Regions from separate parts of the Marinobacter shengliensis genome, predicted to be linked through region 1. Evidence: predicted binding sites of a transcription regulator. Region 1 holds the regulator's gene; each other region holds the start of a gene.
The links. Region 1 encodes sigma-54, which starts transcription at its own class of promoters, with help from an activator protein. Its sites were predicted from a motif close to ANTGGCATNNANNTTGCTNT; they were not measured.
Positions count from the first base shown of each region.

Region 2: a site for sigma-54 is predicted at 2,365-2,384, ahead of QUE75_RS09285 (PEP-CTERM sorting domain-containing protein). Genes of this name have one in related genera too.
Region 3: a site for sigma-54 is predicted at 7,174-7,193, ahead of flgB (flagellar basal body rod protein FlgB). Genes of this name have one in related genera too.

Region 1 covers NZ_AP028062.1:2,967,918-2,977,696, forward strand. Annotated here, with positions in the region: gene mlaE (lipid asymmetry maintenance ABC transporter permease subunit MlaE) at 1-580, opposite strand, end outside; gene QUE75_RS13570 (ABC transporter ATP-binding protein) at 577-1,389, opposite strand; gene QUE75_RS13575 (KpsF/GutQ family sugar-phosphate isomerase) at 1,607-2,596, shown strand; gene QUE75_RS13580 (KdsC family phosphatase) at 2,596-3,165, shown strand; gene lptC (LPS export ABC transporter periplasmic protein LptC) at 3,162-3,761, shown strand; gene lptA (lipopolysaccharide transport periplasmic protein LptA) at 3,745-4,281, shown strand; gene lptB (LPS export ABC transporter ATP-binding protein) at 4,289-5,014, shown strand; gene QUE75_RS13600 (RNA polymerase factor sigma-54) at 5,198-6,733, shown strand; gene hpf (ribosome hibernation promoting factor) at 6,808-7,110, shown strand; gene ptsN (PTS IIA-like nitrogen regulatory protein PtsN) at 7,209-7,676, shown strand; gene rapZ (RNase adapter RapZ) at 7,717-8,601, shown strand; gene QUE75_RS13620 (HPr family phosphocarrier protein) at 8,608-8,877, shown strand; gene mgtE (magnesium transporter) at 8,972-9,779, shown strand, end outside.
Region 2 covers NZ_AP028062.1:2,013,076-2,022,854, forward strand. Annotated here, with positions in the region: gene QUE75_RS09275 (exosortase/archaeosortase family protein) at 1-551, shown strand, start outside; gene QUE75_RS09280 (glycosyltransferase) at 484-1,569, opposite strand; gene QUE75_RS09285 (PEP-CTERM sorting domain-containing protein) at 1,637-2,314, opposite strand; gene QUE75_RS09290 (PA14 domain-containing protein) at 2,460-4,424, opposite strand; gene QUE75_RS09295 (tetratricopeptide repeat protein) at 4,545-7,241, opposite strand; gene prsR (PEP-CTERM-box response regulator transcription factor) at 7,293-8,615, opposite strand; gene prsK (XrtA/PEP-CTERM system histidine kinase PrsK) at 8,799-9,779, opposite strand, start outside.
Region 3 covers NZ_AP028062.1:2,450,674-2,460,452, forward strand. Annotated here, with positions in the region: gene flgJ (flagellar assembly peptidoglycan hydrolase FlgJ) at 1-97, opposite strand, end outside; gene QUE75_RS11235 (flagellar basal body P-ring protein FlgI) at 106-1,200, opposite strand; gene flgH (flagellar basal body L-ring protein FlgH) at 1,197-1,898, opposite strand; gene flgG (flagellar basal-body rod protein FlgG) at 1,902-2,690, opposite strand; gene QUE75_RS11250 (flagellar basal body rod protein FlgF) at 2,769-3,521, opposite strand; gene QUE75_RS11255 (flagellar hook protein FlgE) at 3,595-5,496, opposite strand; gene QUE75_RS11260 (flagellar hook assembly protein FlgD) at 5,525-6,202, opposite strand; gene flgC (flagellar basal body rod protein FlgC) at 6,220-6,672, opposite strand; gene flgB (flagellar basal body rod protein FlgB) at 6,705-7,103, opposite strand; gene QUE75_RS11275 (nitroreductase family protein) at 7,338-7,913, opposite strand; gene QUE75_RS11280 (adenylate/guanylate cyclase domain-containing protein) at 8,136-9,548, shown strand; gene queF (NADPH-dependent 7-cyano-7-deazaguanine reductase QueF) at 9,549-9,779, opposite strand, start outside.

The sequences.
Region 1 (9,779 bases):
AGTCCACTGAGGCCTGCATATTGCCCCAATATGAGCCTTCGTATACGCCTAACCATTCAACACCCACCAACATGCCGCCCCAGACGCCAACCACCGCGAATATCATGGCCAGAATAGGCAGTGAAATGAAACCCGCCCACAACCTTGGGGCGATCACCCGGCGCAACGGGTCGACCCCCATCATTTCCATACTGGAGAGCTGCTCGGTCGCTTTCATCAAACCGATTTCGGCGGTTAACGCAGAACCAGCACGGCCAGCAAACAACAATGCCGCCACCACTGGCGCCAGTTCACGCACCAGGGTCAATGCGATCATCTGGCCGATGGCCGCCTCCGAACCAAAATCGCTGAGAATGGTGTACCCCTGAAGACCAAGCACCATGCCGATAAACAAACCCGACACCACCACAATGGCCAGCGACAGCACACCGACTGCATATAACTGCTTTACCAGAAGCGGAAAACCTACAGAGGGCTTGGGTACGCCCCCGACAACGCCCGCCAGAAACTGACAGGCCCGCCCCAGCGACGCAATAACATCAAGACCCGTTCGCCCCAAGGCCGCTATGCGATCCATCATGCGCCACCCCCGAAGATACCGAAATCAGATGCTGCATCGCTGGTCGGATAATGGAACGGTACCGGGCCATCGGGCTGGCCTTTGAGGAACTGTTGAACCCGCTCGGAGGGGTGCGCCCTGAGTTCATCCGGAGTTCCCTCACCAATGACCTTGCCATCCGCAATAATGCACGCGTAGTGACATATACTCAGGGATTCCGGCACGTCATGGGAAACGAGCACACTGGTCAGACCCATGGAGCTGTTCAGATCGCGAATCAATTTGACCAGAACCCCCATGGCAATAGGGTCCTGTCCGGCGAAAGGCTCATCGTACATGATCAGCTCCGGATCCAGCGCGATACTGCGGGCCAGCGCCACCCGACGAGTCATCCCGCCGGACAGCTCAGAGGGCATCAATTTGCGGGCGCCACGCAGGCCCACCGCCTCGAGCTTCATCAGCACGATATCCCGTATCATATCTTCTGGCAGACGAGTATGAACCCGCAAAGGAAAGGCAACGTTCTCATACACACTGAGGTCGGTGAACAGGGCGCCGCTCTGGAACAACATGCCCATCTTTTCCCGCAGCACGTACAATTCCTTGCGCTTGAGCTTTGGCACCTCATGGCCTGCCACCACCACCTGACCGGAGTCGGGACGCAGCTGGCCGCCAATCAGTCGCAACAGCGTGGTCTTACCGGTGCCACTGGGGCCCATGATCGCGGTGATCCGCCCCTTCGGAATATCCAGCGAGACACCATCGAATATGCGCCGGCCGGAGCGGGAAAACACCACGTCGTTAAGGCTTATGTATGCAGATGACGCCATAATCCATCCTGATTAAAGAGCGCCTACATTATGACATGCGCCGCTTCAGCTCAATGAAAAGCCGGTTAAAGCTACGTAAAATGTCTTGATGGCAATGATCAGTTTCCCTGAACGTTGGCTGCCACGCGTCTCAACAATGATATACTCACGGCTCAGTCGCCCGATCACCGACGTTTGGCCGGGCAAACCAGACCGACCGAGCAGACTATCCGCCGAGATGACAGATTCACACGCTCCAGACACCCCCGACTACCGCTCCTCAGCAGTGCGAGCCATCCGCATCGAGCGGGAAGCTATCGAAGCCCTGGAAGGCCGTATCAACGGCGACTTCACCAGAGCCTGCGACGTTATCATGGCCTGCAAAGGCCGGGTAGTGGTCACCGGCATGGGTAAATCCGGCCATATCGGCAACAAGATTGCAGCAACATTGGCTAGCACCGGCACACCCTCCTTTTTTGTTCACCCGGGTGAAGCCAGCCACGGCGATATGGGCATGATCACCCCGCAAGATGTGGTGATTGCCATCTCCAACAGTGGCAGCACCAGCGAAGTGGTGACCATTCTGCCACTGATCAAACGCATGGGGGCACCGTTGATCAGCATGACCGGCAACCCGAACTCTGTGCTGGCTCAGGAAGCGGTCACCAATCTGGATGTCAGCGTTGCCCTGGAGGCCTGCCCGCTTGGCCTGGCACCCACATCCAGCACCACAGCGACCCTGGTCATGGGCGATGCGTTGGCCGTAGCCCTGCTGGAAGCCCGCGGCTTCAGTGCCGAAGACTTTGCCTTCTCTCACCCGGGCGGCAGTCTGGGGCGGCGCTTGCTGCTGCGGGTTTCTGACATCATGCATACCGGCGACCAGATTCCCAAAGTTCTTGAAAATACCACCCTCAGCGGCGCCCTGCTGGAGATCAGCCGTAAAGGGCTGGGCATGACCACCATCGTCGACGCCCAGGGGCATCTGACCGGCATATTTACCGATGGCGACCTGCGCCGGACCCTGGACAAATCCGTCGACGTTCACACCACCCCGATCCGGGACGTCATGACCCGCCACAGCAAAACCATTCAGGCTGACCACCTGGCGGCCGAGGCACTGAACATCATGGAAGAGATGAAGATCAATGCCCTGCCCGTCACCGACGACGACGGCAACCTGGTTGGCGCCATCAACATGCATGACCTGCTGCGTGCGGGGGTGATTTAATGAGTGACTTCGCACCGCCTATGCACACCGGCTGGAACGACACGCTCAAGGCAAAAGCCGCCAGAATTCGCCTGATCGCCCTGGACGTGGACGGCATCATGAGCGATGGCCGGTTGTATTTCAGCGCTGCCGGCGACGAGCTCAAAGCGTTCAATATACTGGATGGTCTGGGCCTGAAACAGTTGATGAAGGCCGGAATTACCGTGGCAGTCATTACCGGGCGCCGGTCACCACTGACAGAAAAACGGATGACCGACCTCGGCATCCCGCACCTGATGCAGGGCCGGGAAGACAAAAAAGTTGCGTTACAGGAACTGGTTGCAGGCATGGATATCGCTCCGGACCAGATTGCCTATATGGGCGATGATCTGCCAGATCTGCCCGCCCTGACATTCGCCGGCCTGGGCATCAGTGTACCCAACGGCTACTGGCTGGTGCGTCAGCAAGCCGACTATTGCACCCAGGCCCCGGGGGGGCACGGCGCCGTGCGTGAAGCATGTGACCTGATACTCTGGGCGCAGAACCGGCTGGACGCTACTCTGGCCCCCTATCTGGGCAAGCCGTCATGATCCCGGGGGCCCTGTCGGACATCGTTCGCAAACCCTGGGTTCGAACCCTGGCGCTGGCAGCCACGGTTCTCGCCACCGTCTTCCTGATGTGGCAGAACGAGGAAGGTGACAGTGTGCGGGGCGATGCCGCAGAACTCAGGGGCCCGTCGGAACCCGACAGTTTTATCATCGAGGGCCGCTACACAACCTGGGACGAACACGGCAACCTGAAGATGTCGATATCCAGCCCCCGAATTGAGCAGTTTGAAGACACCAACTACGCCACCATGAATGCCCCAAGAGCCAGGATTTTCAGCGAACAGGCCACCCCACCATGGATAATCGAAGCGGATGAAGGTAGCCTCCGGCAAGACGATGATCAGGTGACCTTGACGGGCAACGTTGTCGTACTCCGGCAAACCGGCGACTCTGAAGCCACTCTGAAAACCGAATCACTGACCCTGGATAACCGCCAGGGCACGGTATACACCGATCAACCGGTCACCATTACCGAACCGTTCGGCGTTACCCAGGCCAATGGCATGAAAGCCTGGGTAAACGAACGCATACTGGAACTCAACTCCCGGGTGGAAGGGCAATATGAAACCATCAGGTAAGCGCACACACCGACTGCCGGTCATGCTGGCCGCACTGATGCTGGCCAGCCCGGCAACCGCGTTTGATCTGGATTCCGACACCCCCATCAAGGTCAGCGCTGATTCCGCCCGCCTGGACGATACCGAAGGGACCGCCATCTACACCGGTGACGTTGAACTGGTCCAGGGGGCCACCCAGCTGAACGCAGAGCGGGTGGTGCTGTACCGAAGCCCCGAAGGTCTCAGCCGGATTGAGGCGAGCGGCGAACCCGCCCGATATCGCCAGCCGGCACGGGAAGGTGAAGCCATGACAGACGCCCGGGCACGGACCATCACCTGGTCAGCGGCGGAAAACCGGCTGACGTTCGAGCGCCAGGCAGTGATTGAACAAGGCAACAATGTGTTCCGGGGCGACGTCATCCAATACGACACCGTGCGCAGGGTGGTCACGGCAGAAGGCGGCACGCCTTCGGAAGAAAGCTCTGGCCGGGTGGAAATGGTGATTCAGCCTCGCGGCTCCAGCAACCCCACAGACGAATAGGTTACTGATGGCAGTTCTCAGGGCCAGCAACCTGGCAAAAAGCTACAAACAGAAAAAAGTGGTTCTGGATGTGTCTCTGGAAATCCGGTCCGGAGAAATCGTAGGCCTGCTCGGCCCCAACGGTGCAGGGAAAACTACCTGTTTTTACATGATTGTCGGGCTTGTACCCTCCGACCGCGGCCGAATCACCATTGACAGCCAGGACATCACGCCCCTGCCCATGCATGGCCGGGCACGCAAAGGCATCGGCTACCTGCCCCAGGAAGCCTCGGTATTCCGCAAACTAACCGTGCGCGACAACATCATGGCCATTCTGGAAACCCGAAAAGGCATGAAACGGCCGGAGCGGGAAGCCAAACTTGAGGAACTGCTCGAGGAATTTCACATCACCCATATCCGGGACAGCCTGGGTATGGCGCTGTCCGGTGGTGAACGGCGGCGCGTCGAAATCGCCAGAGCGCTGGCCATGGAACCTGCGTTTATTCTGCTGGATGAGCCCTTCGCCGGGGTAGACCCGATTTCAGTCAGTGACATCAAGCACATCATTCGGCATTTGCGGGACAAGGGCATTGGCGTGCTGATCACCGATCACAACGTGCGGGAAACCCTCGATATTTGTGAAAACGCCTACATTGTCTCCGGCGGCCATATCATCGCCTCCGGCAATGCGGAAGCCATCCTGGCCAACCAACAGGTCAAGGAAGTCTACCTGGGTGATGAGTTCCACCTGTGAGCGGAAGAAAACCCCTCGACGACCGAGGTCTGATTGTTTTGATGATCTGTAGCAAGTAAACTCGGCAAAGAACTTGCTTATACTGATACCAGTGAGCGGCAAGTAACCAGCGTATAACAATTTTTTTGCCTGACAGCAGGCAACGTCACTACCGGGACACCCTTGATTTATGGATCTTGAGCCATGGTTATGAAAGCCTCATTACAGCTTAAGATGGGCCAGAGTCTGACCATGACGCCCCAGCTGCAACAGGCCATTCGCCTGCTTCAGCTTTCCACCCTCGACCTCCAGCAGGAAATCCAGCAGGCACTGGAATCCAACCCCATGCTGGAAACCTCCGAGGATGACGATCAGTCTGACACCCCCGATACGGATGACGATACCCGGGACGAACATAAAGACCGGGATTCCGACCACGATGAACCAGCCACTGAGGCTGCCTCTGACTGGGATGAAAACGAAAATGGCCCGGACTGGGCTTCCGAAAACGACATCCCGGATAACATCCCCGACGACCTGCCCGTAGACACCGCCTGGGACGATATCTACCAGTCTGCACCGGCGCCAGCCAGCAAAGGGGATGACGAGAACGAGTCGGATTTCGAAACCCGCAATTCACCGGCCGAGACCCTCCAGGACCACCTGGAATGGCAGCTCAACCTGACCCCCATGAGCGAGCGTGACCAGGCAATCGCCCACGCCCTGATGGACGCTGTGGATGAGCGCGGTTACCTGACCTCACCGATTGAGGAAATCCATTCCGGCCTGCAGGACGAAACTGAAGAAGACCCCCTTGAACTGGACGAGGTAGAGGCGGTCCTGCACCGGCTACAACACTTCGACCCGCCGGGCGTGTTCGCCCGGGACCTGCAGGAATGCCTGCTGATTCAGCTCAACCAGTTGCCGCCAGATACCCCCTGGCTTCGACAGGCCCGCCTGGTGGTTACCCAGTTCCTGCATTTGCTGGGCAACCGGGATTACGCGCAACTGCTGCGCCGCAGCAGACTCAAAGAAGATCAGTTGCGCGAGGTTCTGGCCCTGATTACCAGCCTCAACCCTCGCCCGGGTGATGTGGTAGACCGAGCGGAGCCGGATTACGTGATACCGGACGTCATCGTCCGAAAACACGAGGGCCGGTGGCGTGTTGAGCTCAATCCGGAGATCGCCCCGAGAATTCGGGTCAACGCCAGCTACGCATCACTGATCCGTCGCGCCGATAGCAGTGCTGATAACACCTACCTGCGGGATCAACTGCAGGAGGCCAAGTGGTTCATTAAAAGCCTGCAAAGCCGCAATGAAACGCTGCTGAAAGTCGCCACCCGGATTGTTGAGCACCAACAGGGTTTCCTGGACCAGGGGGAGGAAGCGATGAAACCGCTGATCCTCTCGGACATCGCACAGGCCGTGGAAATGCACGAATCCACCATTTCACGGGTCACCACTCAAAAGTATATGCACACACCCCGCGGCATTTTCGAGCTGAAGTACTTTTTCTCCAGCCACGTCAGTACCGCTGAGGGCGGAGAATGTTCCTCCACCGCTATTCGTGCGATGATCAAGAAACTGATTTCAGAAGAAACTCCAAAAAAGCCGTTGAGCGATAGCAAGATTGCAGCCATGCTTGGAGATCAGGGCATCAATGTGGCCCGGCGCACCGTTGCCAAATACCGGGAGGCCATGCACATCCCTCCTTCAAACGAGCGCAAGAGACTGGTTTAACATTTTTCCGGTGCATGAGGCACCGGACACGTAGCCCGGTGGCAACATCGGCATGATGACAACAGGAGACGCCTATGCAACTCAACATTTCAGGCCATCACGTAGAACTGACCCCTGCACTGAAGGATTACGTCAACACCAAGTTCGAGAAGCTGGAGCGTCACTTTGACCACATCAGTAACTGTCAGGTGACGCTGGAAGTTGAGAAGGTACGTCAGATGGCTGAAGCCACCCTGCATGTCATCGGTGGCGAGATCCACGCAAAGGCTGAGAGTGAGGATATGTACGCCGCGATTGATTCGCTGGTGGACAAGCTGGACCGCCAGATCCTCAAGCACAAAGAAAAGAACGTAGACCGGATGCACGGCAACGGCTGAGCGCGCTCATCGCGCCACCGTACCGGGTGTTTCAATGATACGAGCTGCGGCGGGGCATACCGGCCGCAGCCTTTTTTTTACGGAATCACAGTCGATCCATGAGCGATACATCCCTGACCATCGACAACATTCTGGCTCCCGAACTGACGCTGTGCCGAGTGCCAGCCTCCAGTAAAAAGCGGGTTCTGGAAACCATCGCAGAGCATATTCATCATCAGGATGAAATCCTCAGCGACACCGAGATTTTCAGCAATCTGGTTTCTCGCGAGCGGCTTGGCAGCACCGGTATCGGCCAGGGTATTGCCATACCCCATTGCCGCCTGGAAGGGCTGGACCGTGTGATCGGCGTGCTGATGACGCTGGAAGAGAGCATCGACTTCGATGCTATCGACAATCAGCCGGTCGACCTGGTGTTTGCCTTGATCGTGCCCAAAGAAGCCACCAGTGAACATCTGGAGCTGCTAAGCCAGTTGGCCGAGAAATTCAACGACAACGGGTTCTGTGAACAGCTTCGCCAGTGCCAGGATGCAGCATCCCTTTACCAGCGCATGACCGCGGCATCCTGATAAGCAGTAGCACCAACAGAAGCAGGCAGGAGCGTCCATCATGAAACTGATCATCGTCAGTGGCCGATCCGGGTCCGGTAAGAGTACCGCGTTGCATGTGCTCGAAGATCTGGGTTTTTATTGCATCGATAACCTTCCCATCGGACTGCTGTTCCCGCTGACCCGGGAAGCGGCGCAACAGGAAGCGCCGGGGCGGCTCCGGAAAATGGCCGTCAGCATCGACGCCCGCAACCTGTCTGCCGAACTGGCCAACTTCGAACAGATCTATCGCCAGCTTCGCGATGCGGGAGTCGTTGTCGAGATTATCTTTCTGGATGCCGATGAGCAGTCCCTTCTGCAACGGTTCCACGCCACACGCCGAAAGCACCCGCTGAGCGATGACCGTACTTCCCTCCGAGAAGCCATCACCAACGAAAAGGCACTGTTGGAACCGCTGTCAAAACTGGCAGACCTTTACATCAACACCACCGGCATGTCGATGTATGAACTGCGCGACATGGTCAAACAGCGAGTGGTCGGTCGTAAGGATCAGGAGCTTGCACTACTGTTCCAGTCATTCGGTTTCAAGCATGGCGTACCGGTCGATTCCGATTACGTCTTCGATGTGCGCTGCCTGCCCAACCCATACTGGGACACCAGCCTGCGCAAATACGTCGGTACCGATCAGCCGGTTATCGAGTTTCTCGAGCGGGAACCTCTCACCAGGCAAATGGTGGACGACCTGATCCGCTTCCTGGATACCTGGCTACCCTCGTTCGCCGACAGCAACCGCAGCTACATGACCATTTCTATTGGCTGTACCGGTGGCCAGCATCGTTCCGTCTATGTCTGCGAGCAATTGGGCCAGCACTTCCGCACCCGATACAACAACGTGCAGGTTCGTCATACTGAACTCCCCCACCTCCAGGCCCGAGGGGAGATCTGATCCAACATGATCTGCCGCCCCGTCACCATCATCAATAAACTGGGCTTGCATGCCCGCGCCACCGCCAAGCTGGTGGCCACCGCCTCCGGCTTTGACAGCCAGGTGCGGATACGCGGCAAGGGCCGGGACGTGGATGCCAAGAACATCATGCAGGTGATGATGCTGGCTGCCAGCCAGGGCACGGATATTGAACTGGTCGCCGACGGCCCTGATGAGCAGGAAGCCATCGAGGCACTCGTAGAACTGATCGGTGATTATTTCGGCGAGGGGGGTTAAGCACACCCTGGTTCGTCATTCACCTACAATCCTTTCTCACCTGACGGCGCTAACTCCGCTATAATGCGACGGTTTTCTGATCGCAGGTGGTTTCATGACCGATATTCTGGAAAAAAGTCAGGCCCGCCAGCGCCTTCGCTCCCTCAGTGAGGCCCTGGACAGTGGTGCGCTCAAGCAGGTTGCCCGAATCCTCAATGGCGGCCTGAGCCCCAGCGATATCGCACACCTGCTGGAATCTTCCCCTCCCCGCCAACGCGCCCTGCTGTGGAATCTGGTCGATAAGCAACTGGAAGGGGAAGTACTCCAATATCTCGGTGACGACATCCGGGCCTACTTCCTGAGCCAGCTGAACGCCCAGGAACTTGCAGATATCATTGAGGATTTTGAATCCGACGACCTGGCCGACCTGCTCCAGCAGTTGCCAGACACGGTGATCCAGGAGGTCCTGGACACCATGGACGAGCAAGACCGGCAGCGGGTAGAGGAAGTACTCTCCTACCCCGAGGACACTGCCGGCGGCCTAATGAATACGGACACCATTACGGTGCGCCCAGATATCAGTATTGACGTGGTACTGCGGTACCTGCGCCGCCACCGCAACCTTCCCCCCATGACCGACAGCCTGATTGTGGTCAGCCGGCGGGACGAATTCATTGGCATGCTGCCCATCACCCGAATGCTGGTATCCAACCCCGCATCCACGGTTCGTGAGGTGATGGACACCGATATCGAGCCGATTCCGGTCACCCTGTCCGACACCAAGGTCGCCACCCTGTTCGAGCGCTACGACCTGATTTCTGCGCCGGTTGTTGGTGACGACAATAAGCTTCTGGGCCGGATCACCATCGATGACGTGGTCGACGTTATCCGGGAAGACGCTGATCACTCGCTGATGAGCATGG
Region 2 (9,779 bases), 950 kb from region 1:
ACCTGAGTGAACATTATGGGCCCGTATTCGGGGCGCAACTGGCGGGCTGGAGACCTCAGATACGCAACCCGGACCGTGTGTATGTTCAAACACTGTTCGACCGGGAAGAGGTCCGGGCAGGGCAGGGTGCTGAAGTGACGTATTATTTTGGGGTCTTCACCTATGAATTCCAGCGGCACAGAGCAGAGCTGATCCAGTACAGTAATCGCTTGTATGATCGGGAGGTTTGGACGCCCGAGCACTTTTTTAATGTTCCAAACTCTCAGAACCTGCCGGTGCAGGGTATTACCTTACGCAACCGCATGACAGGCCAGAGGATACATCTGGGCTACACCTACCTCGTACAGGGCCAGTGGGAAACTGATCAGTGGCGGGCCAAGCTGGCGCAGGTGTCAGGTTTTTTCAACCACCGTGATGATGCCAGTCTGCTGATTACTGCGATTAGTTGTGAGAACTGCAATGCTGAAGAGGCATTGACGGGTTTTATCGAACGGGCTTTCCCTGAGGCGCTCGCCCGGATTGATCTTGAGGTTGTTCGGCCAGTTCGTTGACGGCCTTCGTGAGACGGCTCAGGAACGCTTGGTGATTCAAAGCATACCACTGGGTGGCATTGTGGGCTATGCGATCCAGGTGCTCTGGCGATTCGCTGAGCGCCTTGTCTATGACCTTCTCCAGGCTGCGTTTTGAAACCTTGAACCGGGTGCCCAGCCGGAAAGGCTGGTTTTCCTCTGGCTCTGCAAGATAGCCGCGACACTCTTCAACCAGTTCATTCATCGGTGGGGCATCCGTAGTGACCGTTACGCATCCGTTTGCCAGCGCTTCAGCCAACACCTGCCCGTAACCTTCGACCTCAGAGGGTAAGATGGCGAAGCTTGCCTTTTGCCATAGTGCTTCAATTTCCTGATCCGTTAGATTGCTCGCGATCTCGATATTTGAGCAAGAGTAGTCGGCGGGATTAAGGTGTTGGCTCACCACCATTATTCTCGGCCACTCCGGGTGTTGTAACCAACAGTCCAGAACCACGCCTGTTCCTCTGAACTGGCTGTTTCCAGCAATGTGTATTGCCAGGTTTAGGTCCTTTTCTGCGGGGTCCGGCGCGTTTGACTTCGCGGCTCCGGTAAAACCAAGATAGGTTGATTTCGAATGGAACTGGGAGAAGATGCCAACAGCGTGCTTGGTTTTGCATTGAATACGGTCGATAAACCGAAGATAAGGCAGGCGTGACTCAATAAACCATTCCTGATTGGGTATCAACCAGTGGGATTTGCCGCGGTTGAGATAAGATAGCCTGATGTTTTCCAGGTGGATGACCAGATCCGCTCTGGCCTGACGTGGCGGTGTTCTCGCGATGGCTGCGCGAGTGGTGTAGTAAAGATTGCCGACACTACTTGGCAGATATCGGCTTAGCAGTCGATACCGGTAGTGGGATAGCCGACTTTGCCATTCCGGTGTTGGTGGCAAATGTTCTACCTGACAATCATGGCCCATGGATGTTATCGCCGACTGGAGAATGTCAGCATCCTTTGCTAACCCGCGTCCACTGCTAGCGTATACGATGAGGATGTCCATGGGTCACCACCAGAAAGAGAAAAGCCCTGCAAAGGCAGGGCTTTAAAGCGTAGCACAGAGTTGCATGTCAGGCTTTTTTACGGCCCTTCATACGCACTGCGATACCGGCCAGGCCGAGGCCCAACAGAGCCAGGGTGCCAGGCTCAGGGACTTTGGATGCACGAACGGCAATAACCATGTCGTCATGGTTATCATCGCCAGCGTAGCCATCGTCCAGGCTGATGATGAAGTAATCCTCTTCAACAAAGAACAGGTTGAAGTTGGTGCTGGAACTCGGGCTGGCGGTTCTGAACTGGCCACCATTGTTGGCGTCGTTCACAATATCCATGCCAGTCTGAATAGTGAATTTGAAGTCCAGAAGGGCTCCCAGGCCGCCGTAGAATACGGTGCTGAAAGTGTCATCTGGTGTGCTGTTGGTATCAAATACCAGCGTGTCGCCCCAGTAAAACTTGTTGTTATCGGAAGCTTCTTTACCCAGATAGGTAAAGGTCAGCTTGAATGGATCTGCTGAGGTTGAGGTCAGGTTGTGCCCGAACAGCACTGAGTCACCAACGCTGTATAGCGGGGCGTCAGCAGTCCAGGTGCCGGCAACGCGGGTTGCGTAATCGTTATCGCCGGGTACGGTTTGCTCGGCGGCTGCGCCGGGGGCATTTCCGTTGGCAACGGCGTCAATGTAGGCTGCCTGTGCGAAACCGGAAAAACCAACTACGGCTGCCAGTGCGATGCCTTGTGTAAGTTTGTTCATTTGAGTCACTCCTCCAGTGAGTGGTCGAATTTTTACAACACCCTTTAACCAAAGCAGATAGCGTGCCAGATTTCAACTCATTGATTTTAAGGCATTAATTCTTTCTTTAGTCTGGGCGATGTAAATTAATTCGACGATCTCTCTTTTACTGCACACTGTACTGAACTGGATCTGACGGTTCGCTACTCAGACCGTTGGTGTCAATCACCCTTATAGTGAAGTACCAATCTCCCGAGGAGAGCCCTTCTATCCTTGCTTCAGTTGTGCCCGCTGGAACCTCCAGGATCTGGGGCATGTTTGTTGGCGCTTGGCCGTAGTTGATCAAATACCCGGAGATTTCGCTGAGTGAGATACTGCTGCCGTCTACGCGTGTAAGGGGCGGGGTCCAGGAAAGTGTGACGCTGCCCGCGCTGGCGCCATTGTCCGATGGTTCGCTGGTTACCGGCGCATCCGGTTCAGATACGGTCTCAAGTGTGTACGGGTGAAGTCCTGACTGGTAAGCCTGCAACACGGTAATACCGCTGTCATTAAAGACTTGATCGGCGACAGGTTGCAGCAGCGGTAAACCGTATCGGAGCTTGTACAGGTCGTCTATGCCGTCGTTGAGTGAACTGTCGCTGGTCGGGCTATCAAGAGATAGGGTTTGCACCACGTTTTCCGGGTTAAGACTTTGCCCGGTGGCTGTATCGGATATCACCAGGCTCGCAGAGGCGTCCCATCCTGATTCGAAATATTCCATAGTAACCGCTACGGGTATCTCGGCCGGAAGGCTGGCTGTACTGGTAAAGGTGGTGGCGGATTGGTTTTTCCACTGATTGATAACCAGATTGCCATCAAGGAACAGGCGAACACCATCATCTGTTCTTGTGGCAAACGTGTATTCGCGCGTGCCTTCCGCGTGCGGCGGAGTAAACCAGCCCTGCCACCGAATACTGAAATTATTATTGGGCATATTGGCAGACGGACTGCCACTTCCCCAATTGAAATTAATGGCGGTGTCTCGCTGAGTGTAAACAAAGCTGTCAAAGTTTACGCCTGTGAAATACTGGCCAACGTATCCTGGCTGGTAGGTTGCTTCAGGCGCAGGGAAATCCTCAGGATCCAGTGGGTTTGTGCCCGCAAGGTATTCCTCGAGTACAGAGTATCCGTCTCCATCCAGGTCTCGCGAGGCATCGGTTGGGTCTGTGGGATCAAGGCCATAAGCGTATTCGTAACCATCGGGGATACCATCACCGTCGGTATCTGCAAGGTTGGGGTCTGTGCGCGCCCAGAATTCATCCAGTGCTGTAAGCAGGTCTCCGTCGGTGTCTGACATCGCATCCGTTGGGTCTGTCGGGTCCAGGCCGTAATAGATTTCCCAGTTGTCGTAGAGGCCATCACCATCTTCATCCAGCGGTGGATATTGGGCGTTATACGACAAGCCCTTTTCACCATCGAAAAATCCGATACGGTAGCCGAGTTCATAGGCTTCTTCGGTGGTCAGTTCCGGTTGGGTGCCCGGGGTTGTCTGCGCAAAACTGTGCAGGAAAGGGCCATCGATCACCTGTTGATTCAGCCCGGGTCCGGACCAGGCCACGGTAAAGTGGTCATCCCAGCCGCCTTCTTTGTGCCTCAGCTCGAAATAGTATTTTTGTCCGGCTTCAAGGTAATGAATGCCTGAGGTTTGCGAGCTGTAGCGGGTGAAATTATCGAGCGGGGTCGCCATGGTTGAGGCGATTCGAACGATATCTTCCGGAGACTGTGAAGGGGAGAGCCAGAGTTGAGTTTCGTCGTCACCTGCAATGTAGAAGGTGTATTCACCCGTTGCGGGAGGTTCTAAATAGCCACGAATCAAGGTGCCGTAATTGTTGGCCCGGTTGGCTGCGCGCCTTAACTGGTTGAGTTCTGTAATTTCGTCAGGTGAGTCCGGGAATTTCTCGGCGTCTATCAGGCTTTGAACGTTGTTGCCGGATATGCCATCAAAGTACCAGACGTCGACTTTTCCCGGTTCGCTGACTTCGGGAATGGCAGCAGTGGGTGGTAACTTTTCAATGTCCCGGTACTGCCAACTCTGGCAACCACCGAGAAAAACCACCACCACGCCGAGGCCGAGAATCTTCTTGGCAGCCATAACTCACCTTCCTTGCGCAACGATACATTGTGTAAAGTATTGTTGCAGTGCGTTAGGGCTGCCACCGAGTCTTAGGAACGTTTCGCTATCTGCCTACCGCGCTTATAGCGTTAACCTCTGTCAGGCTTCGTTATCCAGCTCGGTCAGAATCCGCCTGGCGTCGTCATCCCTGCCGACTGCCCTGTAGGCCTCCACCAGATGCATGGCAATTTCGCGGGAGCCTGGGTCCAGCTCGTGCGCTTTCTCAAGTACGACAAGGCTTTGTTGGTGCTCACCGGATTCAAACAGTATCCAGCCATAGGTATCCACCACCGCTGCGCTGTCGGGGACCAATTCGTAGGCTTTCCTGGCGGTGTCCAAGGCCCGATTATCACCCGCTTCGTAATACAACCATGCCAGGTTGTTAAGGGCTACTGCATTGGTCGGGCTGAGTGATACCAGCTGTTCGTAACTCGCCTTGGCTTTGTCTTGTTGGCCAGTCTGCTGATGTGCCATGGCCAGGCTGAGCATGATTCTGGTGTTGTTCGGGAACTGCTCCATGGCCTGTTCAAGAAACTCCAGGGCCGCGGTGGGTTGGCCGGCATTACTGAGTGCTCTGGCTCGGGCAACTTGCAGCTCTGGGGTGTTTCGTTTGGTGAGTGCGAGCTGATAGAGCTCGGCGGCTTGTTGGTGTTCTCCCTGGCTCTCGTAATAGCTGGCTTCCAGCTGATACGGGCCTGGGGATTCGGGGTTGTGTTGTTTTGCGTCCCTCAGGGCGTCCCTGGCGGCAGCGGTATTGCCATTACGGAATTCGATAGAGGCCACTTTCAGGGCCATGTCTTCATTTTCCGGAAACAGGGTGCGGCCCCGATTGAGAATCTGCAGTGCCCGTTCGGTTTGTCCGCGCTGTACCATTTGCGTCGCGATACCTTCATAAACGGTGGCGACCAGTGGTTCGGTGGGCGGAGGCACATCCGCTTGCTGCCGCTCCATCAGTTGGGCGGTAAGCTCGTCGGCTTCAGAGGTGTTGTTCTCGATAAGCGCTGTCTCAAGAAGAATCAGACGTGGCCCTGCGGCTTCCGGATTATCCTCGCGTATGCTTCGCATCAATGCGGTTAGGTCGTCTCTGGGCAGGAGGTTGGCAATTGCTTGCAGCGCTCCGCGGTTGTCTGGTGCCAGCCTTACCGCTTGAGTATAGAGTTTTCGAGCGGTTTCATTGTCCTCGCGCAACCGGGCCAGATTACCGAGCCCTACCAGAGGCGTCGGGTTGTCGGGTGCCGCTTTGTGTGCCTGCTCGAAGAACTTCCGGGCGTTGTCCATGTTCCCGGTATTGCCGGCCAGGTTGCCTTTTGCAATCAAAGCGGCCACGTTGGCCGGCTCTTTGCGTAGCAGGTCGTCCAAGGCCTTATGTGCGGCGTCGGGGTTGCCCGAGGCCATCTGCGCCTGGCTCACTAGTATCGTGGCCTGGGTCGATTCAGGAGCCTCTGCTGGAATCTGGCGCGCCTGGCGGATGGCGGCCTCGTAGTCCTCGCGCTGGGCAAGGTAGGTGGCGTAGCGCAGCCGAAGATTGTGGTTATCCGGTTGCAGTTCGAGGGCCCTGTTGATGAGCTGGCGGCCACTCTGGTCGTCACCGCTGGCGAGAGAAGCGATGCCAACCAGGGCCAGAGTCTGCGGGTCGCTGTCGCGATCCTTGAGGTCGTCAAGCAGCGTTTTGGCGCCCTGGGGGTCTCGCATGGAGATTCTGGTTGCGGCCAGAAGCTTGCGAACACCGTCGGTATCGTTCATCTCTGCAAGGGGTTCCAGCAGGCTGGCAGCTTCTTCAGTACGGCCCTGGCGGAATCGGATAACGCCCAGCATCAGGGCACTTTGCTGGTGCCCGGGCGCCTGGTTCAGCACTTCCTGTAAAAAGCGAGCAGCGGTATCGAGATCTCCATCGTTATAGGCGGCGGCTGCAGCCTCAAGGTTACTCTTGATGGTTCCGGGCCCGGACTTGGCAAGGATTTCCTCATAAACAAAGGCTTCTGCCGACTTGCCTTGCTGGCGAAGAACCGTTACCAGAGCTGAGATGGTCTGGTACTTTCGGTAAGTCATCACGTCGTACTGGCCAATAGTTTCCAGTGCGCGGATATAGTTTTGCTCTGCCTCGGCCCATTGTTCCTGTGAGTGGGCGAGCTGTGCTTTCCGTAGCCAGATGTCTTCATGGTCAGAATCAATGGTTTCTGCCTGGCTGAGCAGTTCGCGGGCTTTGGCAATGTCGCCCCGGGCGGCGGCGATTCTGGATAACCCGACGGCGGCGGTGACGTTTTGATCGTTGCGTTGAAGGGCATCGTTATAGGCTGCCTCGGCCCGATCAAAATCGCCGGCCGATAACCAGGCCTGGCCCCTCAGGTTATCCGCCTTGAGTTCCTGGTCCCGAGAGGGTGAGGCGACCTGATCCAGCGCCTGGACAGCCTCTTCGGTTTTTCCCTGCAATATCCTGGATTCCGCGCGGATTAACGCGGCCTGGTTCATCTGGGATTGGGTAAGAGCGTCTTCGGACCGGTTCTCCAGGAACTGGTCAAGCTGGCGCTCGGCGTTAACGGCATCTCCTGCGGTCAGCAGGTTGTTGATGATGACGAAGTAGGGATCAACGCGCTCAGGTTGCATCTGGATGGCGCTGCGAGCCTCAATAGTGCTCGCTCTTAACTCCCCCTGGCGTTGGAAGAACCGCGCCTGGTCAAGGTGGCTGATGTATTGGATGTCATCCTGTGACATGTCCGGCTCGCTGTTGCAGCCAGTCAGGCTCAACGCGATAGCAGCTGAAAGCAGCGACACTCTTACAACGTTACTGATTTTCATGCCCTGTTCCTTCCTTTTCGCGGGGTCTTGTTCTGAATCCGTTGGGGTTGGTCACACACCGCTTGGCGCGGTGGAGGTCTCAATCCGGTATTTGTCTGTGAGGTTATAGAGCGTTGGGCGGGTAACGCCCAGCAGTCTCGACGCCTGCGCCATATTAAAGTTCGCTGTGGTCAGCGCCTGCATGATGGCTTTACGCTCCGCCGCTTCACGAACCTGGCGGAGGTTGAGCTGGTAGTCCGCTTCGCAGTTATCGACAGGAAGTACCAGATCTTCTGCGGTAATCCGTTTGCCGTCAGCCATAATGATGGCCCGTTTCACTTTGTTGATCATTTCCCGAACGTTCCCTGGCCAGCCATAGGCGCTAATGGCCTGTACGGCGTCTTCGGAGAAACACAGGTTGGGGCGGTCGAGCTGCTTGCCCAGGGTTTTCAGCAGCGACTGGGCTATTACCAGAGCATCGCCTTCACGTTCCCGCAGGGCTGGCACATCCAGGGTGATTTCACTGATCCGGTAGTAAAGGTCTTCCCGGAACTCACCCTGGCTAATCAGGTCCTGAACGTGCCTGTGGGTTGCACAGACCACCCGGACGTCTACCGGTATGGGTTTGACCGAACCCACTCGGTCTATCACCCGTTCCTGCAGGAACCGCAACAGTTTTGCTTGCAGGGCCATGGGCATGTCACCAATCTCATCGAGGAACAGGGTTCCTCCGTTGGCACTTTCAATCTTGCCTTTCTTCGATTGCGTCGCTCCGGTAAACGAGCCCTTTTCAAAGCCGAAAAGCTCACTTTCCAGAAGGTTCTCCGGGATGGCGGCGCAGTTGATGGCGGCGAAAGGTTTGTCAGCCCGGTGGCTGAGATCGTGCAGTGCCCTGGCCAGCAGTTCCTTGCCAGTGCCGGTTTCTCCGGTAATCAGGGTAGTAACGTCTGCAGGGGCGACTTTCTCAACCGTACGGCAGATAGCGAGCATTTCAGGGCTGGCGGCAACAATCCCTTTGATACTGGTGCCGTTGCCCTGGCCGGCCAGTTCACGGTTCTCTTTCTCGAGCTCTGCGAGTCGGAACGCGCGGTTGACCACGAAGGTAAGGATGTCGGCGTCCAGCGGCTTCTGGTAGAAATCAGACGCGCCCATGCCAATGGCTTTGACCGCGTTTTCTTTGTCTTCCCGGCCGGTCACCACAATCACTTTGGTCATGGGTGCCAGGCGTAAAATGTCTTCCAGCAGGGCAAAGCCTTCGGAGGCTCCGCCTGGGTCCGGTGGCAGGCCAAGGTCCAGGGTGACCACTTGGGGTTCAAGGCGCCGGAGGGCCGTGAGCGCGGCCTCACGATCTGAGGCAACAGATACGTCAATGTCGTCGCTGAAACACCAGCGCATCTGGCTCTGCAGGCCGGGGTCGTCTTCTACAATCAGTAGCTGCTTCACAACAACACTCAATCCTTTGGTCTGTGTACTGCACGGCTGCCACCATTGGCTGAACCGGCATTTCCATGGTTATGATTCTTAACTGAACATTGACACTTTGCAATGCTGATTCGGAAAAATACCTTCGGGTGACGATTAGTTGACGGTTTTCTGTGGTTGTACGGTTTCCTGAATTGGCGCACTCGAGCCCGCAGCCCGTATTTCGGCTTCAGACGTGAGCAGAGGAATCCTGACAGAGAAGCAAGACCCAACGCCCGGCTCACTGGTGACATCAATATTGCCGCCTAATTCCTGAATGTATTCTCGGGCCTGGTAGGCGCCAATTCCCATGCCGGTAAGGCCCTTGGTGCTCTCGAACGGCTTGAACAGCTGGCTGCGGATGAAGTCGTCGGTCATGCCGGTGCCGGTGTCCTGAATGAAGATCACAACATTGCCTTTGGCGGTTTTAAGGTTGATGGATATGTCGCCGTCTGCCGGGGTTGCATCCTGGGCATTCTGTAACAGGTGGCCGAGCACGCTCCGCAGCTGTTCTTTATCCGCAGACACAAAGATGTTGTCTGGGCTGCCCTGCAGGGAAGGTGCAGGAGCCCGATGGCTGTGATGGGCGATCAGCTCCTGGACCAGTTCGGTCAGGTTTATCGGGCTTCGGTTTTCCTCCGCCGGGCTGGAAGGCTTGCGAATGTGGTCCACGAGGTTGGCCATTTTGCGTACGGCGTGGTCTGTGGTGGCGATCATGTCGTCGATAAACGCTGGGTTGTCCCGATGCTTGGGGGCGTTTTTGACCAGCAGCGACAGCTGCGCAATCAGGGTTTTCAGGTCGTGCACCATGAAAGCCGAGGCTTTGCTCACGGCCTCGAACTGCATGGCCCGCGAGAGGCGGTTCTGGGCATCCATCTGGGCGAGCAGGTTACAGGTCTGTCGGGCTACCACTTTGATCAGGTCGAAGTTTTCCCAGTTCAACTCAACCTTCGAATAGGGGCGCCCCACCATGGCAACGCCGTAAAGCTCGTTGCCAAGGTACAGGGGAATAATCAGCCAGGCGTCTGGGGTGTTGGTGATGGGGTCAGGAATCTCGAGCAGGTTGTAGCGTATCGGGTCGGACCGGTATTCGTTCAG
Region 3 (9,779 bases), 520 kb from region 1:
GGGCTGCCTGTTTATCCGATCTCGCCTGGGCCTTCAGGGCATTCAGCCCACTGAAGTCGGTATAGATCTCGGCCTGTTTTACGCGATAGTCCTGCATGGCTACACCTAGATCACGATCAGCTCGGCACGCAGAGCGCCGGCCGTTTTCAGAGCTTCAAGCACCGCCATGACATCCCCGGGTGCTGCTCCCACCTGGTTAACGGCCTGAACGATCTCGTTAAGGGTGGTCGCCGGGCCAAACTGGAACATTCTCGCCGGGTCTTCAGTCACTGCTATCTGGGTGTTTTGCTGCAACGCAGTGTCACCCTGGGCAAACGGATTGGGCTGCACCACCTCCGGGTTTTCCTGAATGGTCACCGTCAGGTTGCCGTGGGTGACCGCCGCCGGGCTGACCCGAACGTTCTGGCCAACCACTATGGTGCCGGTTCGGCTGTTGATCACCACCCTGGCGGCTTCTTCAGCCGGCTCCACTTCGATGTTCTCAAGAATCGACAGGAAGCTGACCCGCTGGGATGGGTCGCGGGGAGCCCGCACGGAAATGGCTGTCGCATCGTGGGCATAGGCCATATCCGGCCCCAGCGTATCGTTAATGGCTTCCACTACCCGCCGAGCGGTGGTGAAGTCGGCCCGCATCAGGTTGAAGGTGATGGTGTCACCCCGGGTAAACGGAGACTCGACTTCCCGCTCGATGGTGGCACCGTTGGGAATCCGGCCTACACTGGGCACGTTCACGGTAATCCGGGAACCGTCCTGCCCCTGGGCGCCGAAACCGCCTACCACAAGACTGCCCTGGGCCATGGCATAGACTTGGCCGTCAGCGCCTTTGAGCGGTGTCATCAGAAGTGTGCCGCCCCGCAGGCTGTCTGCGTTACCAATGGAAGATACCGTAATATCCAGCTCCTGGCCGGACTTGGCGAATGGAGGCAGTGTGGCACTCACGGTGACCGCGGCGACATTTTGCAGGTTCGGGTTAACGCCATCCGGCAGCGTGATGCCGAACTGATTCATCATGTTGCGGAAGGTCTGGTTGGTGAACGGCGCTTTATCGCCGGTACCGTCCAGGCCCACCACCAGGCCGTAACCGATCAGCTGGTTGTTACGAACACCTTTTACCTTGGCCAGATCCTTCAGGCGGTCAGCCATCACCGGCGAGGCACACACTGCCAGCAACGCGAACACGGCAATCATTCTGCGCATCATAGCGGCCACCACTCACTGTTGAAGAACCGCGCCAGCCAGCCCATCTGGTTAGCCTGGTCGAAATCACCGGTGCCGCCATAGGCAAAGCGGGCATCCGCTACCCGGTTGGAGGCCACGGTATTATCCGGCTTGATATCCTGCGGCCGCACCATACCGGTCAGGCGTATGTACTCGTCGCCGTTGGTCAGCGACAGCCACTTTTCACCACGAACGCGCAGGACACCGTTGGGCAGAACTTCCGTGACGGTGACGGTGATGCTGCCGGCCAGGCTGTTGCTCTGGTCCGCCTCTGCAGAACCGTTGAAGTCCCGCTCAAAGTTCGCCCTGGCATTCAGGCCAATGTTGGCCTTACCAAAGATGCTCGGCTCCGGAATGTTCAGCTCCTGGTCTTTGGTGATACTGGTTTCGGCGCTCTTGCTGGCACGGGTTGATTCCTGCAGGGTCACAGTCAACACATCACCGATGTTCAGGGCCTTGGTATCGCCGTACAGGTTGTAGTTACGGGCCGGCTGGAAAATGGCGCCGGAGTCCGGGTCACGCTGCATCATGGCCTGGGCGCGCACCGGTGCGTATGCCGGGTCGTCTGGCAGTGCCCGTGGGCGACTCATGGCGGTGCAGCCCTGCAGAACAATCAGCACACCCACCAGTGCCAGGGTGGCGAACCGTTCTTTCTTGAAGGTGTGATGAATGATGTTCATAACTTACCCGATGTTATTGGTAATGAACTGGAGCATCTGATCGGTGGTCGAGACCACCTTGGAGTTCATCTCATAGGCCCGTTGGGTGGTGATCATATTGACCAGTTCTTCCACCACTTCGACGTTGGATGACTCAATGGTGCCCTGCTCGATATTTCCCAGACCGGCCAGGCCAGGCTCACCCTCTGCCGGATCGCCACTGGCGTTGGTTTCCTTGAACAGGTTGTTGCCGATGGCCTGCAAGCCCTGAGGGTTGATGAAGTCCACCAGGGTGATCTGGCCAAGGTTGATTGGCGCAGCCTGGTCATCGGTCACCACAGTGACGGTGCCATCCTTACCAATCGTGATGTTGGTCGCGTCTTCCGGCACGTTGATGTTGGGTTCCAGCGGGTAGCCATCCGGCGTTACCACATCACCGTCGGCATTCAACTGGAACTGACCATCCCGGGTATAGGCAATCTGGCCATCCGGCAGCTCAATCTGGAAGAAGCCACGGCCATTCACGGCCAGGTCCAGCGGCTGATCGGTAATCTGCAGGTTGCCCTGGCTGAACTGCTTGGCAGTGCCAACCACCCTCACCCCGGTACCCAGTTGCAGGCCAGACGGAAGCTCGGTGTTCTCAGTGCTCAGACCGCCCGGCTGCCGGTTGATCTGGTACAGGAGATCCTGGAATACCGCCCGGTCACGCTTGAAGCCCGTGGTGTTCACGTTTGCCAGGTTGTTTGAGATGGTGGACATGTTGGTGTCCTGTGCGCTCAACCCGGTTTTGCTGACCCAAAGTGCTGGATGCATTGCTCTACTCCTTACCCGCCGGCTGCAGCGGCGATTCTTTGCCGCTTGTGGCCAGTGGATGATCTGATCTCAGTGTTATCAAAGGTTCTGCAACAGTCGTGCCGCAGCCTCGGAATTCTCGTTAGCAGTCGACATGACCTTCACCTGCATCTCGTACTGACGGGATAACTGCAGGTTGGCAATCATTTCTTCCACAGCATTAACGTTCGAACTTTCCAGAAAACCAGTGGCGACGCGCATAGCGGCATCCGGCGGCTCCGGGCCATCGAGGGCCTGGTCCGGCTTACGGCGGATGAATCCATCCAGCCCCTTCTCGAGGGCATTGCCGGGCGGGTTCACCAGTTTCAGGCGGTCCACTTCAACCAGCTGATCCGGCGGGCCACCCACGGGCACAATAGAGATGGTGCCATCTGCCCCCACCTGCAGGTTGTCAAAGGGCGGCAGGGCCACGGGGCCACCATTGCCCAGCACCAGCTCACCGCTGGCGAGGCGAACCAGGCCGTTTACATCCACCTGGAGGCTGCCGCTGCGGGTAAACACCTCTTCACCCAGATCGTTCTGCACTGCCAGCCAGCCATCGCCCTCTACGGCAACGTCCAGCTTGCGACCGGTGTCCATCAGGGCGCCGGCAGAGAGATCGGTGCCGGGGCGCTCGGTCATGGCGTAGGCGCGGGTGGGGTGGTGTTCACCAAAGACAGGCATACTGCGGGCCTGGGCAAAATCCTTTTTGAAACCGGTGGTGTTCACGTTTGCCAGGTTATTGGCATGGGCACGCTGGGCCAGCATGTTCTGCTTGGCGCCAGACATTCCAATATAAAGGGCTTTGTCCATGGGCAAACTCCTGCCGGAATTTTGACTGTTTCCAGTCATCCTGCAGGAGTCATGCCATGTTTATGGGAGGGCGTTACCGGAGGTTGATGATGGTCTGGGTGACCGCATCGGAGGTTTCAATGGTCTTGGCGTTAGCCTGGTAATTGCGCTGGGCAATGATCAGATTCACCAGCTCTGCGGAGAGGTCCACATTGGACTCTTCCACCGAGCTTGCCTTAATGGAACCCAGGGTACCGGTATCCGGTGCGCCGATAATCGGCTGGCCAGACTCAAAGGTTTCCACCCAGGTGGTCTCACCCACCGGTGACAGCCCATTGGTGTTGTTGAACGATGCCAACGCCACCTGCCCCAATGATTTGGATTGCCCGTTGGTATATCGGGCAAAGATCACACCCTGGTCAGACACGTCCAGGCCAGACAAACGGCCGGTGCTGTAGCCGTTCTGGCGCTGGTCGTTGACACCGAAATTGGCGCCGTACTGGGTGGTATTCCCAAGGTCCACCACGAAGGCTGAGGTTGTAGGCGGCTCGGGAATCGGTGTAACAACCTCTTCACCCGGCAGTGGTGGGCCATCTGCGCCATTCGGTTCACCGTTCGGGTCTTTCGGAATCCAGTCGGTAACCACAATCTCGCCGTTCGGATCACCGTTGATAGACTGCAACGTGCCATCTTCGTTGAAGCGTGCCGTGTACGGAGAGGTGTCTGTACCGGCCACCAGCTCACCATCAATCTGCAAATAAACCGACCACTCACTGACACCCACGCCGTTACCAGGCGAAGGATTCTTGACGAAGAACTGGGTCAATTCGTGGGAATTACCCAGGCTGTCAAAGATGGTGGTTGAGGTGGCGTGGTTGTAGGTTCTCTGATCCAGGGGATTGAAGGAATTGGTAATCCGCAGGTCGCCACCGGCGAAGGCATCGGCAATCTCGCTGCTCGCGCCAGCCGGAAGAATATCCTGAACCGTGCGATCAGACTGAATATTCACATCGCCCTGGAATACCTCAAGCGCCTGGTTTACCCCGGCATCGGTGCTGGCGAAACTGATACCCACATTAGAACCACGGTTATCAATAATCCGGATATCGCTTCCACCATCAACCAGGGAGGCAGACAGGCTTGTGGCGCTAGAGGCGTTGATGGCGTCTACCAGCCCCTGCAATGAACTGACTCCGCTGAGTGAGATAGGCACATTCTGGCCATCCAGCTCTATCCGGAATTCAGTATCGCCGGCCGCTAATGCATCTTCCAGATCAGTAATCGAGAATTCCTGACCAAGGGTGACCGCCGTGGTGGCAGAGGCCGACAACCCGCGCTGCTGATTGATGATGCCCGCAGCGTCTCTCGCGGTGGAACCGGCAGAGATGGTGATGTCGGGCGAATTGGTGCCATCTGAATAGGCGATACGGAACACATCGTCTACGGTCAGATCACCCATGGAAACCGTTTGGAAGTCCACCACCCGGCTTTCCAGCACAGATTGCCGGGAGTCCAGGTTCAGATCGGATCGCAAATTGGTGGTACGGCGTGGCGCCAGGTTATCCGTTTCAATCTGCAGATCACCCCGAATACCGGACAGGTTGCCGTCGTTATCTGCAGTAAAACCCTGAACCCGCATGTTCTGGTTATTGGTCACAAAACCGTCTTTATCGATTCCAAACTGGCCAGCCCGAGAGTAGCGAATCTCGCCATTGTTATTCAGGATAAAGAAACCATCACCACTGATGGCCATGTCCAGGCCATTATCGGTAAAGCTGATGTTGCCCTGGCCAAAGGACTGCTTGACGTCCTGAACGCGCACACCATCACCGATCGGGTTAGTGCCGCCACTCAGAAAGCCGCTGGCGTACAAATCACCGAACTGTACCTTGCTGCCTTTGAAGCCCACCGTGCTGGCGTTGGCAATGTTGTTGCCGGTGACATCCAGATCGACCGAAGCTGCCCGAAGGCCGCTCAAACCTGTGTTAAATGCCATGACTTATACCTCCTGGTCTGACACCGGATCAGTTAATTTGTTTGACGTCGGACAGGGCAATGGAACCCATACCGGCAAGATTGAGGGTAATGGAACCGCCCTTACCCAGGGACACACTGTCCACATTGGCGCTAACCATGGTGCCGAGCTGTTCAGGACCGGACGGATAAGAGCCCTGCGCGACAATCTGGTACGGTCCAGGCGGCAAAGGATTGCCGTTGCCGTCCTCGCCATCCCAACGGAACGACACCACACCGGCCTGGCTACTGCCCATATCAATCTGGCGAACCAGCTCACCACTCTGGTTCATTACCGACAAGCGCAGCCCACCGGTAGATGCTGGCACTTCGATGGTTCCGGTAATCTCGCCATCATTACCCAAAATTCCCACATTGGAAGGAGCAAGAACGGTCTTGCCAACCATTGCAGACGCCTGCAGCGCCTGGCTGGAACGGAACTGTCCGGCCACATCCTCAACGGTACTCGACAGGTTCTGCATTTCTTCCAGAGAGCTGAACTGCGCCAGCTGAGCGATGAAATCACCGTTGTCCTGAGGGTCAAGCGGGTTCTGGTTCTTCAACTGGGCAAGCATCAGCTCCATGAAAGCATCTTTGCCAAGTTCGCTGCCGCCACGGGCTTTGTCGTCCTGCTTGATCTGATACTGGCTCAGTACGTCTGAGGCCGATGCGGAATTCACTGCACTCATGACTCACTCCTCACTATTTACTGCTGACCCAGCGTCAGGATTCGTTGCATCATGGACTTGGCAGTGTTCATGACGTCCACATTCATCTGGAAGCTGCGGGAGGAAGACATCATGTCTGCCATTTCCTCAACCACATTCACATTCGGGTAGAACACGTAACCGTCTTCATTGGCAGCGGGATGGTTGGGCTCGTAGCGCATCTGCAACTCTGCATCGCTCTCCAGGATTCCCTCAACCCGTACACCGGCACCGGGGCCGTCGTCCAGGCTGGTGCCGAAGCCCTGCTTTTGATCCGGGTTCAGCATGGCCTGCTGAATAGCGGCGAAGACTGGTTTGCGTGCCCTGTAGGCATTCTCGGTGCTGGAACTGGCAGTCTCGGCGTTCGCAATGTTGGAAGCCGTGGTATTCAGCCGCAGGGATTGTGCGGTCATGCCGGAACCGGCGATGTCAAAAATGTTGCCCAGTGACATGGCAATCTCCTCAAATCGTAAATGACTGCGGCTTACTCACCCTTCAGGGCTTTGGTCAATCCGGAAAACTTGCTGCTCAGAAACTGGAAGCTGGCCTGGTAGTCCATGGCATTGCGCATGAAGCGGCTCTGCTCTTCCTGGGCATCCACGGTATTACCATCGACAGACGGCTGGTGCGGATTGCGGTAAAGCAACTCGCCGTCACTGCCGGGGCTGGAGGTGTCCATGTGGCCATGGTGAGTGGTCGCCATTTGCAGACCACTGACCGACTCCTGGGCTTTCTGCATCATCGCCCTGAAATCGATATCCCGTGCCTTGTAGCCCGGGGTATCGGCATTGGCCAGGTTGTTGGCGAGTACTTCCGCACGCTGCACCCGGGCCTGAAGTGCGTGCTCGTGAATACCCAATGCCTTATCAAATGTAATTGCCATGACTGCCTCCGGAATTCTGCACCGGCACCGCTTGAACGGCGGCTTGCCGGATTTGCGTTCTGGAAGAGTCAAAGCAAAGGTGGTGCCAGTTTTCAAGAGTGCTTGGGCGCCAGGGCTTCTAGAGGGATGCGATCAGATTTTGAGCGGCAACGGAGAAGGGTTCAGAGCAAAGGCGGCAAACCATTTCCCTTGGCGGTTAAACGGATTGCCGCTATCAAAACATCAGCGGGAAGCTCACCAACTTTCCTGGCGCCCGGGCCCACGCCAGACCTTTACAAAATCCCCGGTAGCCGGGCGTGGCACTGAAGGTTTCTCAACCGACACCGTACCGGCATACAGGAAGCCGACGACCGTTTCCCCGGGCTCTAAACCCAAACCTTCAAGCACATCGGGATGGTAGGCCACACCCCCGGTGCGCCACATCACGCCAAAACCAGCATCCTGCAGGGCAAGGCCGAGAAAGCTCATGCCCGATGCGGCAGACATAAGCTGTTCGACCTCCGGCACTTTCGGGTGGGATTTGGGCGTTGCGATTCCTACGATCACCATCGGTGCCCGCAGCGGCGCCCGCCGGGCTTTCTCGATTTCCTGCTCACTGGCGCTATCAGGACATGCCTTGGCGAACAGGTCTCCCAGGGCCTGCCGGGCATCCCCTTCCACCACAAGATAGCGCCATGGCCTCAGTAAGGCATGGTCCGGTGCCCTGGCGGCACACTGAAGGGCCACATCAACTATACTCCGCGGCGGTGCCGGGTCTTCTAATCGGGGTTCGGATGCTCTTTTGAGTAAAAATCGGGTTACAGACGTCATACTGGCTCACAGTCAAGATGGCTGTATCTGTTGCCCTAAGGGCAAAGATGCCTCAGCGAATTGTGGGTTATACGTAATACTGTTAACCTTTAGTAGTAACTACACATAGAAAAATAACCACCAACAACGATAACGTGTTCGGCGGCATACAATGAGTGACCAACAAGCTTTTCGCAACTGCAGGGCCCTGTATTCCTGCCACCGGGAAGACTCGGTTCTGACATGATGAGCGCACAGGCCGATTTGCGCAATGTCGCCAGCAGCGCGGGTAAACTCGCTTCCGCGGACATCCACGACCACACCGTGGCCATTCCGCCCATGCCGGATTATAACGGCCGAATCATCGCCTACACCGCAACGGCCGCGATTATTGTCGCCGGAATCCTCCAGGGCGTGTTTCAGCAATGGTTGCTGTGGTTTGTGGCCGGCGCACTTACCTGGCCGCACATCGCCCATTTGCTGACCAGGCGTACGTTTCTTCGCCGCTCACCACGAATCCGGCAGAAGATGCTGTTTCTCGACTGCGTTATTGGTGGCACCTTCATCGGACTTATCGGCCTGATTGCCATTCCCTCGGTGTCCATATTGTTAATGCTGATGTTCAGTTGCCTGATTGTGGGCGGTATCCGCCAGTGGCTGTTCGGCACCGTACTCATGCTCGCCTCACTTGCGGCGTCTGCAGCTACCTTTGGCGTTGCCGACAGCCTGCAATCGCCACTGCTGACCAGCATCCTGGCCCTGGCCTCTACCGGCGTCTATATCTGCGTAACCGCCTACTACTCCCACCAGCAGGCCCGCACGCTACTGCTGGCAAAAACCCAGATCCAGAACCAGCGCGAACAGTCCATCGCACTCTCCCACAAGCTATCCAAATACCTGTCCCCGCAGGTCTGGCAATCCATTTTTACCGGCGAGCGTGACGTTCGCCTGGAAACCCAGCGCAAAAAACTGGCCGTGTTCTTCTCCGACATCAAGGGCTTCACCGAACTGTCTGAAGAAATGGAACCCGAAGCCCTGACCGAACTGCTCAATCACTACTTCAATGAAATGTCAGAAGTCGCTCTCCGATACGGCGGCACCATCGATAAATTCGTTGGCGATTCCATCATGATCTTCTTTGGCGACCCGACCAGCCGCGGCCAGCGAGAAGATGCTTTCGCCTGTGTGTCGATGGCTATCGATATGCGCAAGCATATGAAGATCATGCGCCAGAAATGGCGAAGCCAGGGTATCAAAACCCCGCTTGAGATCCGTATGGGTATCAGCACCGGATACACCACGGTGGGCAACTTCGGCGCCGAAAACCGGATGGACTACACCATTATCGGCAAGGAGGTGAACCTGGCCAGCCGGCTGGAAAGCCTCGCAGAACCTGGCGAGATTCTGGTGTCCTACGAGACCTTCTCTCTGATCAAAGATCGCATCATGTGCCGGGACAAAGGCGAGATCACCGTGAAGGGCTTCGGCAAGCCGGTGCCCATTTACGAAGTGGTGGACTTCCGCCGGGATATGGGCCCGAACCGTAGCTTCCTCGAGCATGAACACAGCGGCTTTGCCATGTACCTGGACTCCGACAAGATCACCGAAAGGGAACGCAGAGACGTACTCGCCGCCCTGGAAGACGACGCCGACTAACTACTGCCGGACCAACCTCGGTCCGGCATCACCCTCTGCACGGGTACTGCGCCACGGGTTGATATCCAGCCCTCCACGCCGCGTGTACCGGGCACAAACCATCAATTCCGTTGGCTGGCACCGGGCCATCAAATCCGTAAACACGGTTTCCACACAGTGCTCATGGAAATCCTGCTTCTGGCGGAAACTGACCACGTAACGCAGCAAACCCGCACGGTCTATCTTCGGGCC